Regions from separate parts of the Bacillus cereus group sp. RP43 genome, predicted to be linked through region 2. Evidence: a T-box and tRNA genes for the amino acid it is inferred to sense, from the RefSeq annotation. Region 2 holds a T-box; the other holds one or more tRNA genes.

Region 1 (8,418 bases), 2.4 Mb from region 2:
AGCGCAACCCTTGATCTTAGTTGCCATCATTAAGTTGGGCACTCTAAGGTGACTGCCGGTGACAAACCGGAGGAAGGTGGGGATGACGTCAAATCATCATGCCCCTTATGACCTGGGCTACACACGTGCTACAATGGACGGTACAAAGAGCTGCAAGACCGCGAGGTGGAGCTAATCTCATAAAACCGTTCTCAGTTCGGATTGTAGGCTGCAACTCGCCTACATGAAGCTGGAATCGCTAGTAATCGCGGATCAGCATGCCGCGGTGAATACGTTCCCGGGCCTTGTACACACCGCCCGTCACACCACGAGAGTTTGTAACACCCGAAGTCGGTGGGGTAACCTTTATGGAGCCAGCCGCCTAAGGTGGGACAGATGATTGGGGTGAAGTCGTAACAAGGTAGCCGTATCGGAAGGTGCGGCTGGATCACCTCCTTTCTATGGAGAATTGATGAACGCAGTTCATCAATAAGCGTTGACTTGTTTCGTTTCGTTCAGTTTTGAGAGAACTATCTCTCAAGTTTAAATGTATGTTCTTTGAAAACTAGATAACAGTGTAGCTCATATTTTTTTAATTTTAGTTTGGTTAAGTTAGAAAGGGCGCACGGTGGATGCCTTGACACTAGGAGTCGATGAAGGACGGGACTAACGCCGATATGCTTCGGGGAGCTGTAAGTAAGCTTTGATCCGAAGATTTCCGAATGGGGAAACCCACTATACGTAATGGTATGGTATCCTTACCTGAATACATAGGGTATGGAAGACAGACCCAGGGAACTGAAACATCTAAGTACCTGGAGGAAGAGAAAGCAAATGCGATTTCCTGAGTAGCGGCGAGCGAAACGGAATCTAGCCCAAACCAAGAGGCTTGCCTCTTGGGGTTGTAGGACATTCTATACGGAGTTACAAAGGAACGAGGTAGACGAAGCGACCTGGAAAGGTCCGTCACAGAGGGTAACAACCCCGTAGTCGAAACTTCGTTCTCTCTTGAATGTATCCTGAGTACGGCGGAACACGTGAAATTCCGTCGGAATCTGGGAGGACCATCTCCCAAGGCTAAATACTCCCTAGTGATCGATAGTGAACCAGTACCGTGAGGGAAAGGTGAAAAGCACCCCGGAAGGGGAGTGAAAGAGATCCTGAAACCGTGTGCCTACAAATAGTCAGAGCCCGTTAATGGGTGATGGCGTGCCTTTTGTAGAATGAACCGGCGAGTTACGATCCCGTGCAAGGTTAAGCTGAAGAGGCGGAGCCGCAGCGAAAGCGAGTCTGAATAGGGCGTTTAGTACGTGGTCGTAGACCCGAAACCAGGTGATCTACCCATGTCCAGGGTGAAGTTCAGGTAACACTGAATGGAGGCCCGAACCCACGCACGTTGAAAAGTGCGGGGATGAGGTGTGGGTAGCGGAGAAATTCCAATCGAACCTGGAGATAGCTGGTTCTCCCCGAAATAGCTTTAGGGCTAGCCTTAAGTGTAAGAGTCTTGGAGGTAGAGCACTGATTGAACTAGGGGTCCTCATCGGATTACCGAATTCAGTCAAACTCCGAATGCCAATGACTTATCCTTAGGAGTCAGACTGCGAGTGATAAGATCCGTAGTCAAGAGGGAAACAGCCCAGATCGCCAGCTAAGGTCCCAAAGTGTGTATTAAGTGGAAAAGGATGTGGAGTTGCTTAGACAACTAGGATGTTGGCTCAGAAGCAGCCACCATTTAAAGAGTGCGTAATAGCTCACTAGTCGAGTGACTCTGCGCCGAAAATGTACCGGGGCTAAATACACCACCGAAGCTGCGAATTGATACCAATGGTATCAGTGGTAGGGGAGCGTTCTAAGTGCAGTGAAGTCAGACCGGAAGGACTGGTGGAGCGCTTAGAAGTGAGAATGCCGGTATGAGTAGCGAAAGACGGGTGAGAATCCCGTCCACCGAATGCCTAAGGTTTCCTGAGGAAGGCTCGTCCGCTCAGGGTTAGTCAGGACCTAAGCCGAGGCCGACAGGCGTAGGCGATGGACAACAGGTTGATATTCCTGTACCACCTCTTTATCGTTTGAGCAATGGAGGGACGCAGAAGGATAGAAGAAGCGTGCGATTGGTTGTGCACGTCCAAGCAGTTAGGCTGATAAGTAGGCAAATCCGCTTATCGTGAAGGCTGAGCTGTGATGGGGAAGCTCCTTATGGAGCGAAGTCTTTGATTCCCCGCTGCCAAGAAAAGCTTCTAGCGAGATAAAAGGTGCCTGTACCGCAAACCGACACAGGTAGGCGAGGAGAGAATCCTAAGGTGTGCGAGAGAACTCTGGTTAAGGAACTCGGCAAAATGACCCCGTAACTTCGGGAGAAGGGGTGCTTTCTTAACGGAAAGCCGCAGTGAATAGGCCCAAGCGACTGTTTAGCAAAAACACAGGTCTCTGCGAAGCCGTAAGGCGAAGTATAGGGGCTGACACCTGCCCGGTGCTGGAAGGTTAAGGAGAGGGGTTAGCGTAAGCGAAGCTCTGAACTGAAGCCCCAGTAAACGGCGGCCGTAACTATAACGGTCCTAAGGTAGCGAAATTCCTTGTCGGGTAAGTTCCGACCCGCACGAAAGGTGTAACGATTTGGGCACTGTCTCAACCAGAGACTCGGTGAAATTATAGTACCTGTGAAGATGCAGGTTACCCGCGACAGGACGGAAAGACCCCGTGGAGCTTTACTGTAGCCTGATATTGAATTTTGGTACAGTTTGTACAGGATAGGCGGGAGCCATTGAAACCGGAGCGCTAGCTTCGGTGGAGGCGCTGGTGGGATACCGCCCTGACTGTATTGAAATTCTAACCTACGGGTCTTATCGACCCGGGAGACAGTGTCAGGTGGGCAGTTTGACTGGGGCGGTCGCCTCCTAAAGTGTAACGGAGGCGCCCAAAGGTTCCCTCAGAATGGTTGGAAATCATTCGTAGAGTGCAAAGGCATAAGGGAGCTTGACTGCGAGACCTACAAGTCGAGCAGGGACGAAAGTCGGGCTTAGTGATCCGGTGGTTCCGCATGGAAGGGCCATCGCTCAACGGATAAAAGCTACCCCGGGGATAACAGGCTTATCTCCCCCAAGAGTCCACATCGACGGGGAGGTTTGGCACCTCGATGTCGGCTCATCGCATCCTGGGGCTGTAGTCGGTCCCAAGGGTTGGGCTGTTCGCCCATTAAAGCGGTACGCGAGCTGGGTTCAGAACGTCGTGAGACAGTTCGGTCCCTATCCGTCGTGGGCGTAGGAAATTTGAGAGGAGCTGTCCTTAGTACGAGAGGACCGGGATGGACGCACCGCTGGTGTACCAGTTGTTCTGCCAAGGGCATAGCTGGGTAGCTATGTGCGGAAGGGATAAGTGCTGAAAGCATCTAAGCATGAAGCCCCCCTCAAGATGAGATTTCCCATAGCGTAAGCTAGTAAGATCCCTGAAAGATGATCAGGTTGATAGGTTCGAGGTGGAAGCGTGGTGACATGTGGAGCTGACGAATACTAATAGATCGAGGACTTAACCATATAATATGAAGCGATGTTATCTAGTTTTGAAAGAATATAAAAAACTTGTTGACTTTAAATGTCGAATGAGTTATGATGATTCTTGTCTTAAATGAATACAGTCTGGTAATGATGGCAGAGAGGTCACACCCGTTCCCATACCGAACACGGAAGTTAAGCTCTCTAGCGCCGATGGTAGTTGGGACCTTGTCCCTGTGAGAGTAGGACGTTGCCAGGCAATTCGGAGGATTAGCTCAGCTGGGAGAGCACCTGCCTTACAAGCAGGGGGTCGGCGGTTCGATCCCGTCATCCTCCACCATTCTAGCCGACTTAGCTCAATTGGTAGAGCAACTGACTTGTAATCAGTAGGTTGGGGGTTCAAGTCCTCTAGTCGGCACCAGAAAATCATGGCGGTTGTGGCGAAGTGGTTAACGCACCGGATTGTGGCTCCGGCACTCGTGGGTTCAATTCCCATCAGTCGCCCCATTTTTTCTTTTAAAATTATAATATGCGGGTGTGGCGGAATTGGCAGACGCACCAGACTTAGGATCTGGCGCCTTTGGCGTGGGGGTTCGACTCCCTTCACCCGCACTTTTAATAAAATAACTCATACATGTCTTGCGGAAGTAGTTCAGTGGTAGAATACAACCTTGCCAAGGTTGGGGTCGCGGGTTCGAATCCCGTCTTCCGCTCCAATTTTCAATATGACATGCCGGGGTGGCGGAACAGGCAGACGCACAGGACTTAAAATCCTGCGGTGGGTGACCACCGTGCGGGTTCGACCCCCGCCCTCGGCACCATATGCGCCCGTAGCTCAATTGGATAGAGCGTTTGACTACGGATCAAGAGGTTAGGGGTTCGACTCCTCTCGGGCGCGTTTTTATTAACGGGAAGTGGCTCAGCTTGGTAGAGCACCTGGTTTGGGACCAGGGGGTCGCAGGTTCAAATCCTGTCTTCCCGATATTTCAACATATGGGGCCTTAGCTCAGCTGGGAGAGCGCCTGCCTTGCACGCAGGAGGTCAGCGGTTCGATCCCGCTAGGCTCCACTTATTTGAATATAACTTATGGCGGTGTAGCTCAGCTGGCTAGAGCGTACGGTTCATACCCGTGAGGTCGGGGGTTCGATCCCCTCCGCCGCTACCATAAAGGACCTTTAGCTCAGCTGGTTAGAGCAGACGGCTCATAACCGTCCGGTCGTAGGTTCGAGTCCTACAAGGTCCACCACTCAAAGTTCATATCTCGGAGGTATACCCAAGTTCGGCTGAAGGGATCGGTCTTGAAAACCGACAGGCGGCGAGAGTCGCGCGGGGGTTCGAATCCCTCTACCTCCTCCATTTTTTCTAAATTAAATATTATATCATCGCGGGGTGGAGCAGTACGGTAGCTCGTCGGGCTCATAACCCGAAGGTCGCAGGTTCAAATCCTGTCCCCGCAACCAAATGGTCCCGTGGTGTAGTGGTTAACATGCCTGCCTGTCACGCAGGAGATCGCCGGTTCGACCCCGGTCGGGACCGCCATTTTTTTTACATAAAGGCTCGGTAGCTCAGTCGGTAGAGCAGAGGACTGAAAATCCTCGTGTCGGCGGTTCGATTCCGTCCCGAGCCACCATTTTGAAATCGCAAGCCGGCTTAGCTCAATTGGTAGAGCAACTGACTTGTAATCAGTAGGTTGGGGGTTCAAGTCCTCTAGCCGGCACCACTTTCAAAATGAGCCATTAGCTCAGTTGGTAGAGCATCTGACTTTTAATCAGAGGGTCGAAGGTTCGAATCCTTCATGGCTCACCATTTTTAATTTAATGCGGGTGTAGTTTAGTGGTAAAACAAGAGCCTTCCAAGCTCTGGTCGAGAGTTCGATTCTCTTCACCCGCTTTTTATGGGCCTATAGCTCAGCTGGTTAGAGCGCACGCCTGATAAGCGTGAGGTCGATGGTTCGAGTCCATTTAGGCCCACCATAATTATTCCGCAGTAGCTCAGTGGTAGAGCTATCGGCTGTTAACCGATCGGTCGTAGGTTCGAGTCCTACCTGCGGAGCCATATTATAGAGAAGTACCCAAGTGGCTCAAGGGGCTCCCCTGCTAAGGGAGTAGATCGCGAACGCGGTGCGAGGGTTCGAATCCCTTCTTCTCTGCCAGATTTTGGCCCGTTGGTCAAGTGGTTAAGACACCGCCCTTTCACGGCGGTAACACGGGTTCGAATCCCGTACGGGTCATACTAAAAGAGATAGCATAATCTGCTATCTCTTTTTTGTTGTGTAAAAGTAGACTTTGGATAGTCTGCTTTTTTTTTGAATACAGCTCGAGCAAGTGCATGTTGTGCTTCGCCTTTATTTAAACCAACCCGTACACGTCTTTTAAGCTCAGGACTCTATTTGAACATTTAAAAACTGTCCACTATGTAAAGCATATTCTAATTGAATTTTTATGCCCGCTGTTTGGGCGCAACCACCTGCCCCTGGGTACACACTAGCTAAATGCTTTGGCACTTGGAAAATCGTTGCATCTAAAATACGAATTCGTTGAAAATAAGCGATTGGATACCCGAAATATTAAAGCATCTTTCGCTAGATAACCACTTTTACACTAATTTCGCCATCGCTCTACTGAATATCAAGTTCACTGCAATCACGATGACTGCACCGATAAGGGTTGCAAATACACGGTCGAACAGAATGATAAACTGAAACGGCTTGCCGGCCTCCATGATCAAAATAATGAGCGGGATCATGGTTGCAGAGTATACAAGATAATTTCGAACCTTTAGAAGAGGTCGAACACCTGCGAATAGCCCGATACTTATAACTAACCCCAAAATTGGTAGACTAGTTGCGAGAAGCAAGCTCGCAACAATCACGCCGATTACTGTACCAAGCACTCGTTGTGTTGTTTTGATTGGAAAGAGTTCTATTTTCCGCTGAGTAAGGATCGCTACGGTAATTGCAATCCAATAGAAGTGGTGCTCGGGCCAAAGTATTCGCAATCCCTCAGCTATACCTAGACATAATGCGAGCCTGATTGAGAATTGCCAACCGGATAGGTGTGCAAGAGAATTCCGCCATAGAATGATTTTTTTCGATTTTGGCCCTTTCACAGCTCCATCCAGCGATGATTTAAAACAACGGTGTACCCAGATGCCTAGCACCAAGCTGATACTGACGGTCCAAATCGCCCCTGCTAAGATTGAAAAAATTAGTTCCATCCGGTACTCCGTCTGGCCGACCATGTTGAGGATGATAATCAGGAATATGACAAAGCTTGTTGTTGACACCGCCAAAGCACGACTATATCCGCCAATTAACGCAGCAAGGCTTACCAGCAGGATCAAGAATCCAAATGTCAGATAGCCATGTCCGAAAGAGAGAACAGCAGCAATCGCAGCGAGCACTACTGATATCAGTGCTGATGCCAACTTTTTCCCGTGATTTATAAAACTCGAACCGACTTTCACGCTACTGACTGCCAAACTGCCGACCGATGCAGCAAAACCAAGAGCAGGATAGCCTAGAACTGTAGCGAACAGAACAGGTCCGGCCATACCTATGCCGGCGGAAATGAGTTCTACTATTTCTACTTTGGCCTCCTTAGACCAAGAAAATACTTGAGCCCTATATGTCTTTACATTCATCTATAGCACCTCTTCCGACCCAAAGAGTAGGGTACAGTTTAATAATGGGCTCTTTCTTTAATCCATGGACATGTGGTGATACCTATGTCCATCAGGCTAATATTTTGAAGTATTCCCAAAATGAAAATTTTATCTTTCCAGAGTTATTTATAATAATTCAGCTCATTTTTTTCGATATGGGGAAATGCCAATTTCTTAAGTTGATGGCAATGTATGGTGACTCCTTATAGAAACCTCTAAAAGTATTGCTGCGGATTTACAAAAGTTAAATGATAAGAATTATGTGCAGGCTGCTGTATTAGGGGCTACTGCGGAAAATAAAGTGAAACTTTAATCAGTGGGGGTTTTGTTCATCCCCCACTGATTATTAGCCTTCACCAATCGGGCGTTTACGGACAGCCGGACTCCCACCTAACTTCTTCGCTCCAGCCAAATTTTGAGGTGGGAGTCTTACTGCCCGGCAAATAGCGGGATAAATAATATAGAAGAAGCTGTCTTTCAATAGGTGATCTATTGGAGCCAGCTCTTTGATGTTGTTATTATTGTCGAGTTTTTTTGATAAATCGATATCCCTTGTCGAATCGTTGATATATTTAAAGTTATGATAGATATATTGGGAAAATCGTTAATGTAATTTCACTTACCAAAGAACATCTAATCCCTTCTTTCACAATCTAAAGAAAACGCCTCCATTGAGATGGATTTCACCCGCATTCTAATAACTTTACACTCTATGTGAAAAAGTTCACAAATAGGTCATAATTTGTGAATTAATTCACAATAATCCGTGCTACAATATGAATGTAAAGAAGTTAAACAACATTAAATTAGTATTTTAATTAATTACTTAAACAATAATAAAAAAAATAGATGTAAACAATTGAAAGGGGAAATTAACATGAAAAAAGGTATCAATCGCGTAGTATTAGTAGGAACAGGAGCTGTAGGTTGTAGTTATGCTTACTCAATGATCAACCAAGGTGTAGCTGAAGAATTCGTACTGGTAGATGTAAATGAAGCAAAAGCAGAAGGGGAAGCAATGGACTTAAGCCATGCGGTACCATTCTCTCCAGCAGCAACAAAAGTTTGGAGCGGTAGCTATGCAGATTGTAAAGATGCAGATTTAGTTGTTATCACTGCTGGATTACCACAAAAGCCAGGCGAAACTCGTTTAGACTTAGTTGAGAAAAATACAAAAATCTTTAAACAAATCGTTCGCGGTATTATGGATAGCGGATTCGATGGAATCTTCTTAATCGCAACAAACCCAGTTGATATTTTAACTTACGTAACTTGGAAAGAATCTGGCTTG
Region 2 (8,418 bases):
AATCTTCTACAAGTAGGTCTGATGATAGATTCGAATAGTCTTCAATGAAATGATACGATTTCCCGCTTGCCCTTTGATCGTAATTAACAACTGTGAATTTCTCTTCCAATAAGTCTTGATATTTTTGAGCATATGGTATTTCTGAAGAACCTGGTCCACCATGTACAAAAATAATAACCGGATTCTTCTTATCTTTGCCGCGTATCATAATTTCATGACCACTTCCATTTATCTCTACTTGCTCTAATGTACTTATACTGTTTTTCCCCTTTATTTGCGAGGTCCATGTAGGAAATACTAACGCCATAATTATTAATAGTATAATAGTGACTGCAATACGTTTTACTAATTTTTTTATCTTCTTCATAAGACGTTTCCTTTCTTTTAAATTTATAAGAATATCAATTTAGTTCTGTAAAACTACCCCCAAAAAATATCAATATACATCAATTGCACTTTCCAATTTCATCTTGATTTTTTGTACATTCTTAATATCCCATACACTTCTTAACTTTCCTCTATATAAACCCTTAATATTTTTTAATTTTCAATATATTAATCATAGGAAGGCTTGGTCACAATGTATTACAAATAAAAAGAGTCCTTGTTTTCAAAACAAGGACTCTTTTCTTAAACTATTTTGCTACTTCTTCTTTTGGCATTACCATACCTTTATAAAGTTGAACAGTAATCCAGTAATAGATGAAATAAATGACTAAAAATATTCCTATTGGCACCCACACTTTCACAAACGGGTCAACTAATATAAAGCTGAATAAATTAAGCCCTACTAAAACGTGGGAAATACCAATGATTGCTGGGAAGATAAATAAATATGATATTTCTTTATATATACTTTTTGTTAACATACTACGTCTAACACCGATTTTTCGTAACATTTCATAACGTCGTACATCACGAGAAGCACCCGTTAATATTTTGAACATAAGGGAACTTGCCATCATTGCTAAAAAGGCAATTCCAAGGAAAAATCCCATAAACATTGTTCCGCTCATAAAACTGTTCATAAACTGATAAATTGTCATTTTCGTAAATAAGTCTACTTTTGCACCTGTTGTTTTTTCAATTTGTTCTTTTTGTCTCTTGTCTATTTCGATCAACAACGGTTTATATTTTTTCATATCATCTACTTTTGCTAATGTCACAGTATGTTCTGTTCCTTGAATTCCTTTATAATGCTCTTCATCAGCAATTCTTACAGGCTTTCCGTTAAATTGATTATGTGTAATTTGTATTTCTCTTACAACCGCATCTTCCCAATCTTTTGGCATACGAGGAAGCTTATTCGCTACTTCGGGAGCGTCCAAAGCAGAATATACAGGTTCAGTTAAAGGTTCAGCTACACGTTTACGAGCAGGTTCTTTTAAAGTTTTTGTATCAAAATGATCTGAAATAAGTGGTGGTTTTTCAGTTAAGTCGTTACGTAAATAATAAACCGCTTCTCCATCTACTTTATACTTGTACTTGCTTTCTTCAACAATTTCCATTTCTTTTAATGCAGCTTTATCTTGATCATTTGGATCATGAATTACGACATCATATACACGTGAGAAGTCTGTCATAATACCTACGTTCTTTTGAAACGCCATACCTGCTGTCATCGCACCTGCACCTAATGCAATTAACATCGCTACAGTACCCAGTACTCTCGATAAACTAGTTACTCGAAAACGTAACTGTGCATAAGTAAAACTATTTAAGCCCGTTTCATTTCGTTTTTTATTCCCCTTAATTTTCATCACGAAAAATGGGAGTAATGAGCTAAAAATGAAATAAGTCCCTAATGTTGTAACGATTGTCGCTATTATAAATCCTAGTTCAGCGAACATTTTTATATTTATCATAAAATAATATCCTGTACTTACAAGTAACACACCTAGTACTGTCATAATAACAATTCGAGTTTTACTTTTCTTCACTTCATCTTGCGTTTCATCTTCACGTATTAACTCTAATTCTGTTTTACGTAATAATCGGAAACTATTCATTAAACCAGTAATGAAAAATAATATTAAGAAGAATATAGATGTAACCAATATAGCTGGTGTGTATACAGATGCATAATTACCTTTTGCTGAAATTTCCATTCCATTCATTAAAAAATTTCCTGCTACACTAGCGAGTACTATTCCTACTAAAATACCGATAATAATACTGACAATCCCCATACCAAAAGTCTCAATAAATAATAATTGCGCTACTTTTTTCTTTTTCGCTCCAAGCATCATGTACATACCTAGTTCTTTTCTTCTTAATGTAAGTAAAAAAGAATTGGCATATATAATATAAAATACAGTTATGAAAGAAAGTAATATTGCACCTACCCAGAATACGAGCCTAATACTACTAATAAGGCTATTATCTTTTGTAAATTCACTATTCATCGCCATCGTTTGGAACATGTAGAAAATACTAATACTAATAACGAGACCAATAAGTAAAACCATATAATCCTTTAACATTTTTTTCATACTATGACGTGATAATTTGAATAACATAGTCTCGCCCCCTACTTCGACTCAGCAGCTGAGCCCATATGAGCAAGCACACCTAAAATGTCTTGATAGAAATTTTCTCGAGTCCCTTGACGCTTTAACTCTTTATAAAGAAGACCATCTTGAATGAATAAAATACGCTCACAGTAACTTGCACTAAACGCATCATGTGTGACCATTAAAATACTTACATTGTGATTTTCATGTAAATCTTGCATCGCTTCTAATAAACTTTTTGCATTTTTACTATCAAGTGCCCCTGTCGGTTCATCTGCTAATACGATTGCCGGATTATGTACTAAAGCTCGTGCTGCCGCTGTTCTTTGCTTTTGCCCACCAGAAACAGCAGTCGGATATTTTGTTAAAATTTCAGTAATCCCTAATTTCTTTGCTACTTCATTTACTTTTCCAGTAATCTCACTTGACGGTACGCCTTGCAGGGAGAGTGGTAAAGCGATATTTTCATAAATTGATAAATTTTCTAGTAGATTAAAGTCTTGAAAAATAAATCCTAATTTTTGAGAACGAAAATCTGATAATGCATTACCCTTCATAGAAGTAATATTTGTACCCGCTATTGTTACACTGCCACCTGTCGCTTGATCAAGTGTACTAATCACATTTAGTAATGTCGTTTTTCCAGATCCAGAAGGACCCATAATCCCTACAAACTCCCCTTCTTTAATACTTAATGAAACACCCCTTAATGCTTTTGACTGATTCTCATTTCTTTTCCCATACGTTTTTTCTACACGTTCTACAGTAACTACGTTTGTTGACATCTCTTTCACTCCATCCCTTTTGTATAAAATTAATTTCTCACATATTTCTTATCTTTTTCTCACGTAAATCCTTAAGTTTTTTTAAATTTTTCTAACAAAATTAGATACATAAGTAGAATGAACCTATTTCCTCTTTCATATTCTCACTTTTCTAAAACTCGTTCCTTCGATTTCCCTTACATTTACCTTACATTTTTGTAAGGTAAACAAGAAAACACACAACTTCATAAAAGCATTTCTTTGTAATGAGAAATGCTTTTTATTTTGTTAAAATTAAAAGGGTATTTTAATAACAATAATCACATAATAAAAAACAATATAATTTTATTGTAAAACAATAAATCCTATGATAAAATCATGTTGTTATTACATAAGCGAGGTGCTTTTTATGAAACAAGTTACGACACTTTTTTTAAAGCTAGCTATTATTTTTATAGGAATCCCAGTTCTTGCATTGTGTATATTTTTGGTGCCTAAGATCGGGAGTTTTGCTGGAGAATTGTATCCAGATATCGCTTATATGAAATCTCTCGTTTTAATCGATATGTACGCGGTAGCGATACCTTTTTACTTTGCTCTGTATCAGGCTTTTAAACTTTTAAGCTATATTGATAAGAACCAAGCGTTCTCGGAATTATCGGTAAAGGCTTTAAAGAATATAAAATACTGTGCCATCACGATCAGTACCTTGTACTTGCTAGGTATGCCACTCTACTATCTCATGGCGAAAAAAATTGATCCTCCAAGTTTCATACCAATCGGATTGACCATCATTTTCGCCTCTATGGTGATCGCCGTTTTTGCTGCTGTTCTCCAAAGACTTTTACAAGAAGCTATTAATATAAAATCAGAAAATGATTTAACGGTCTGAGGTGGAGGATATGGCAATTATTATTAATATTGATGTGATGTTAGCAAAACGAAAAATGAGCGTAACGGAGCTTTCGGAGAGGGTCGGGATTACGATGGCGAATCTTTCCATTCTGAAAAATGGGAAAGCAAAAGCGGTTCGTTTTTCAACATTAGAAGCGATATGTAAGATTTTAGATTGTCAACCAGGTGATATTTTGGAGTACAAAAGCGACGAATACACTCAATAAAGTGAAACTTTAATCAGTGGGGATTTTGTTCATCCCCCACTGATTATTAGCCTTCACCAATCGGGCTTTTACGGGTAGCCCGACTCCCACCTAACTTCTTTGCTCCAGCTGAATTTTGAGGTGGAGTCTTACTGCCCGCAAATAGCGGGATAAAAACAGATAACAACTTTCTTCAACCAATGGGATTAGATTGTGAAATTAAGATGAAGGGATAGCAATTAAGCTATCCCTTCTCTACGTTTATTATTGTTATTTAATATATCTTTAATTATTTTAACTTCAGCATTACATATTAATGGTGTGTTTTATTATCAATCTCTATTTCCTATTTTTTATTTCCTCCTTCATACTTTCCACAAACGCATCTAGTTCAACAACTTCTGACTTCTCTTCACCATATTTCCGTACATTTACAGCTTCGCTTTCCATTTCCTTATCCCCAATAACAAGAACATACGGAACTTTTTGCATTTGCGCTTCTCTAATTTTATATCCTAACTTTTCATCTCGTATATCTCGTTCGACACGAATTCCGGCTTGTGCTAATTTATCTGCAATCCTATTTGCATATTGTTCATGCACTGCATTTGAAACTGGAATTACTTTCACTTGAACTGGTGCCACCCATACTGGGAACGCACCTCCAAAGTGTTCAATTAATATTGCTAAGAAACGGTCTAAAGACCCTAAAACTGCTCGGTGAATGACAACCGGTTTTCTTTTTTCATTATTTTCATCTATATAATTTAAATCAAATTTCTCTGGCATTTGGAAATCAAGCTGAATTGTTCCGCATTGATGACTTCTATTTAAAGCATCTTTAATGTGGAAATCAATTTTTGGTCCGTAAAATGCACCGTCACCTTCATTTAATCTATATTTATAATTTAATGCTTGTAATACATTTGCTAATGCCGCTTCCGCTTGCTCCCATAATTTATCATCACCCATTGAATCTTCTGGACGAGTAGAAAGTTCTACTTCATATTCGAATCCAAAAGTTTTATATACGTAATCAATCTGGGCCATTACGGATTTGATTTCATCTTCAATTTGTTCTGGTGTTACAAATAAATGAGCATCATCTTGGCAGAAAGTACGAACTCTTAATAACCCGTTTAAAGCCCCGCTAAATTCATGTCGATGTACTTGACCGAATTCACACATGCGAATCGGTAATTCGCGATAAGAATGCAATTTATTTTTAAACATAAGCATATGTCCTGGGCAATTCATCGGTTTTAATGCGAAACTTTTTTTGTCTACTTCAGAGAAATACATATTATCTTTATAATGTCCCCAGTGTCCTGACTTCTCCCATAATTCTTGATTCATCATAAATGGAGTACGCACTTCTTGATAATTGTACTCTTTTTGAATTTCTCTTAAAAATGCTTCTAATTCATTGCGGATAATCTGTCCTTTCGGCAAGTAAAACGGCATTCCTGGAGCCTCTTCAGAAAACATAAATAACTCTAATTCACTACCTAACTTACGATGATTTCTTTTTGCTGCTTCTTCAACAAAATGTAAATACTCTTCTAATTCTTTTTGAGAAGAGAATGCAACACCATAAATACGCTGAAGCACTTGATTGTTACTATCTCCTCGCCAATATGCACCTGAAACGTGAGTTAATTGGAATGCTTTCAAATAACCTGTAGATGGTAAATGTGGTCCTCTACATAAATCTACAAATTCACCTTGTTTATATAGTGTTACACTTTCCTCATTAGGAATTGCTTCTAAAAGCTCTAATTTCAAGTGATCATTCATTTCTTGAAACAGTTTTGCTGCTTCTTCTCGAGAAACCTCTATTCGCTCTATATTTATATTTTCTTTTATAATATTTTTCATTTCTTTTTCGATTTTTGGTAAATCTTCTACGTTTACACTACTTGGAAGATTCATATCATAATAAAATCCATTCTCAATAACTGGTCCTACTCCAAGCTTCACGTCACCATAAATTCTTTTCACAGCTTGCGCTAAAATATGTGCCGCAGAGTGTCTTGCAATTTCTACACCTTCATTTGAATCAATAGTAATAATTTCTACTTCTGCATTCTCTTCAATGTTTCGGCGTAAATCAAAAGACTGCTCATTAACTTTTCCTGCGACTGCTTTCTTTTTCAAGCTACTACTAATTGCCCCAGCGATTTCTTCTAAAGTAATTCCTTTCGCAAATTCTTTAACACTACCATCTGGAAATTTAATTTCAATCATCTGTTCTTTCATTTTTCATCTCTCCATTTCATAATAAAAAGCACACTCATCCCTAAAATAGGGACGAGTGTGCTTTTACCCGTGGTTCCACCCAGATTCCCATCGTAAACATACAATGGCTTCTTTTACGGTAACGTCGCTTACACGGCACTAGTTACTTGATTTCCCCAGTGCAGCTCTAAGGTGGTAAGTTATTTTTCTGCGTTAGGAAGTTCTCAGCTCTACTTCCTTCTCTGTATAACCGTTTAAAATAACTCGTGTCCTTTTCTTCGCTTATTATGAAATTAAATATAAAAAAGCATATTCATCCCTAATAAATAGGGACGAATATGCTTATATTCGTGGTTCCACCCAGATTCCCATCACAAAAAACATAATGGCTTCTTTTACGGTAACGTCGTTTACACGGCACTAGTTACTTGATTTCCCCAGTGCAGCTCTAAGGTGGTAAGTTATTTTTCTGCGTTAGGAAGTTCTCAGCTTTCCTTCCTTCTCTGTATAACCGTTTAAAATAACTCGTGTCCTTTTCTTTGCTTTTATAAGTACATCCATTAATTGTTATTTACTATATCCTATTCATTTTATTTTTACAAGTGTTAAAAATATATTTTTTATTCAAAAAAAAGAAACCAAAAACATTTTTTGGTTTCCACTTCTCTTTTTTACCAATCTTGTGGTTCGTAATTCAAGTCTGAAAATAGGCGTTTTTTCTCTTTTTTCGATAAATCTCTCCACTGTCCGACTGGTAAATTATTCAACTCAATATTCATAATTCTCGTACGTTTTAACGTGTATACTTGATAACCTAAAGCTTCACACATACGGCGAATTTGACGATTCAACCCTTGTGTTAAAATAATTTGGAACTCATATTTTGATAACTGTGTAATCTCACAAGGAAGCGTTTTTGTATCTAAAATTTTAACACCTGCTGCCATTTTCTCTAAAAACTCCGGTGTAATCGGCTTATCTACTGAAACGATATATTCTTTCTCATGTTTGTTTTCAGCACGTAAAATCTCATTAACGATATCGCCATCATTCGTTAACAAAATTAAACCGTCTGAGTCTTTGTCGAGACGTCCGATGTGATTAATTCGTAAAGGATGATTCACTAAATCGATAATGTTACCTTTTACGGCTTTTTCACTTGTACATGTAATACCTACTGGTTTATTTAAAGCGATATACACATGGTCTCGAGCAATACGAAGTTGCTCTCCATTTACTCGTACGTCATCACCTGGATTTACTTGGTCACCAATTTTTGCAACCTTACCGTTAATAATTACTCTTCTTTCATTAATTAACTTATCTGCTCCACGTCGAGACGCTTTTCCAGCTTCACTAATAAATTTATTTATACGCAAGTTAGGCACATCCTTTTCATAAAAAATTTCAAGCTCACACTGCTTCTACCGTACAATACAAAAGGGTAAGCCTCCTATTATAACTTAAATATATTAACATGAAAGGGTATATGACGTCTTCACTTAATTACATGTTTATTAGAAAACAATTGGTCCTCTTTTCCTTTTCACATCAAACTGTCTAGCAGTCAATAGATTAACCGTTGAATATAACATCATTTATTTACTTTTTTCATAGATAATATACCGATATAAGTTTGATTAATAATGCCTAAATAACTCACAATATGTGAAAAGCAAAAAGAATCCTTTTGAAAATTTTATACAAAAAGATTTTTAATAATTATAACCTTTAATTGAAAACATCATTCAATATCGTTCAATAAACAAAGTACTCTCAAAAGCCCTTAATTTTTTACGCTTC

The links. A T-box is a leader RNA that pairs with one kind of tRNA and senses whether it is charged. The one in region 2 lies ahead of thrS (threonine--tRNA ligase), so its partner is inferred to be a tRNA-Thr.
Positions count from the first base shown of each region.
Region 1: it has a tRNA-Thr gene. The T-box ahead of thrS (threonine--tRNA ligase) is inferred to sense a tRNA for this amino acid. The anticodon was not compared.

Region 1 covers NZ_JARVHQ010000001.1:554,511-562,928, forward strand. Annotated here, with positions in the region: rRNA gene QCI75_RS02810 (16S ribosomal RNA) at 1-438, shown strand, start outside; rRNA gene QCI75_RS02815 (23S ribosomal RNA) at 585-3,506, shown strand; rRNA gene rrf (5S ribosomal RNA) at 3,608-3,723, shown strand; tRNA gene QCI75_RS02825 (tRNA-Val) at 3,729-3,804, shown strand; tRNA gene QCI75_RS02830 (tRNA-Thr) at 3,810-3,885, shown strand; tRNA gene QCI75_RS02835 (tRNA-His) at 3,896-3,971, shown strand; tRNA gene QCI75_RS02840 (tRNA-Leu) at 3,996-4,076, shown strand; tRNA gene QCI75_RS02845 (tRNA-Gly) at 4,106-4,180, shown strand; tRNA gene QCI75_RS02850 (tRNA-Leu) at 4,197-4,285, shown strand; tRNA gene QCI75_RS02855 (tRNA-Arg) at 4,289-4,362, shown strand; tRNA gene QCI75_RS02860 (tRNA-Pro) at 4,373-4,446, shown strand; tRNA gene QCI75_RS02865 (tRNA-Ala) at 4,460-4,532, shown strand; tRNA gene QCI75_RS02870 (tRNA-Met) at 4,553-4,629, shown strand; tRNA gene QCI75_RS02875 (tRNA-Ile) at 4,634-4,710, shown strand; tRNA gene QCI75_RS02880 (tRNA-Ser) at 4,728-4,820, shown strand; tRNA gene QCI75_RS02885 (tRNA-Met) at 4,848-4,924, shown strand; tRNA gene QCI75_RS02890 (tRNA-Asp) at 4,928-5,003, shown strand; tRNA gene QCI75_RS02895 (tRNA-Phe) at 5,019-5,094, shown strand; tRNA gene QCI75_RS02900 (tRNA-Thr) at 5,109-5,184, shown strand; tRNA gene QCI75_RS02905 (tRNA-Lys) at 5,195-5,270, shown strand; tRNA gene QCI75_RS02910 (tRNA-Gly) at 5,284-5,354, shown strand; tRNA gene QCI75_RS02915 (tRNA-Ile) at 5,361-5,437, shown strand; tRNA gene QCI75_RS02920 (tRNA-Asn) at 5,445-5,519, shown strand; tRNA gene QCI75_RS02925 (tRNA-Ser) at 5,526-5,616, shown strand; tRNA gene QCI75_RS02930 (tRNA-Glu) at 5,623-5,694, shown strand; partial or broken gene QCI75_RS30505 (hypothetical protein) at 5,771-5,849, opposite strand; partial or broken gene QCI75_RS02940 (transposase) at 5,851-6,015, opposite strand; gene QCI75_RS02945 (FUSC family protein) at 6,060-7,106, opposite strand; gene QCI75_RS02950 (L-lactate dehydrogenase) at 8,005-8,418, shown strand, end outside.
Region 2 covers NZ_JARVHQ010000001.1:2,911,550-2,919,967, forward strand. Annotated here, with positions in the region: gene QCI75_RS15265 (alpha/beta hydrolase) at 1-367, opposite strand, end outside; gene QCI75_RS15270 (ABC transporter permease) at 636-2,519, opposite strand; gene QCI75_RS15275 (ABC transporter ATP-binding protein) at 2,531-3,298, opposite strand; gene QCI75_RS15280 (DUF2975 domain-containing protein) at 3,687-4,169, shown strand; gene QCI75_RS15285 (helix-turn-helix domain-containing protein) at 4,180-4,398, shown strand; gene thrS (threonine--tRNA ligase) at 4,717-6,636, opposite strand; T-box leader at 6,681-6,903, opposite strand; T-box leader at 6,941-7,164, opposite strand; gene QCI75_RS15295 (pseudouridine synthase) at 7,287-7,994, opposite strand; gene QCI75_RS15300 (VOC family protein) at 8,410-8,418, opposite strand, start outside.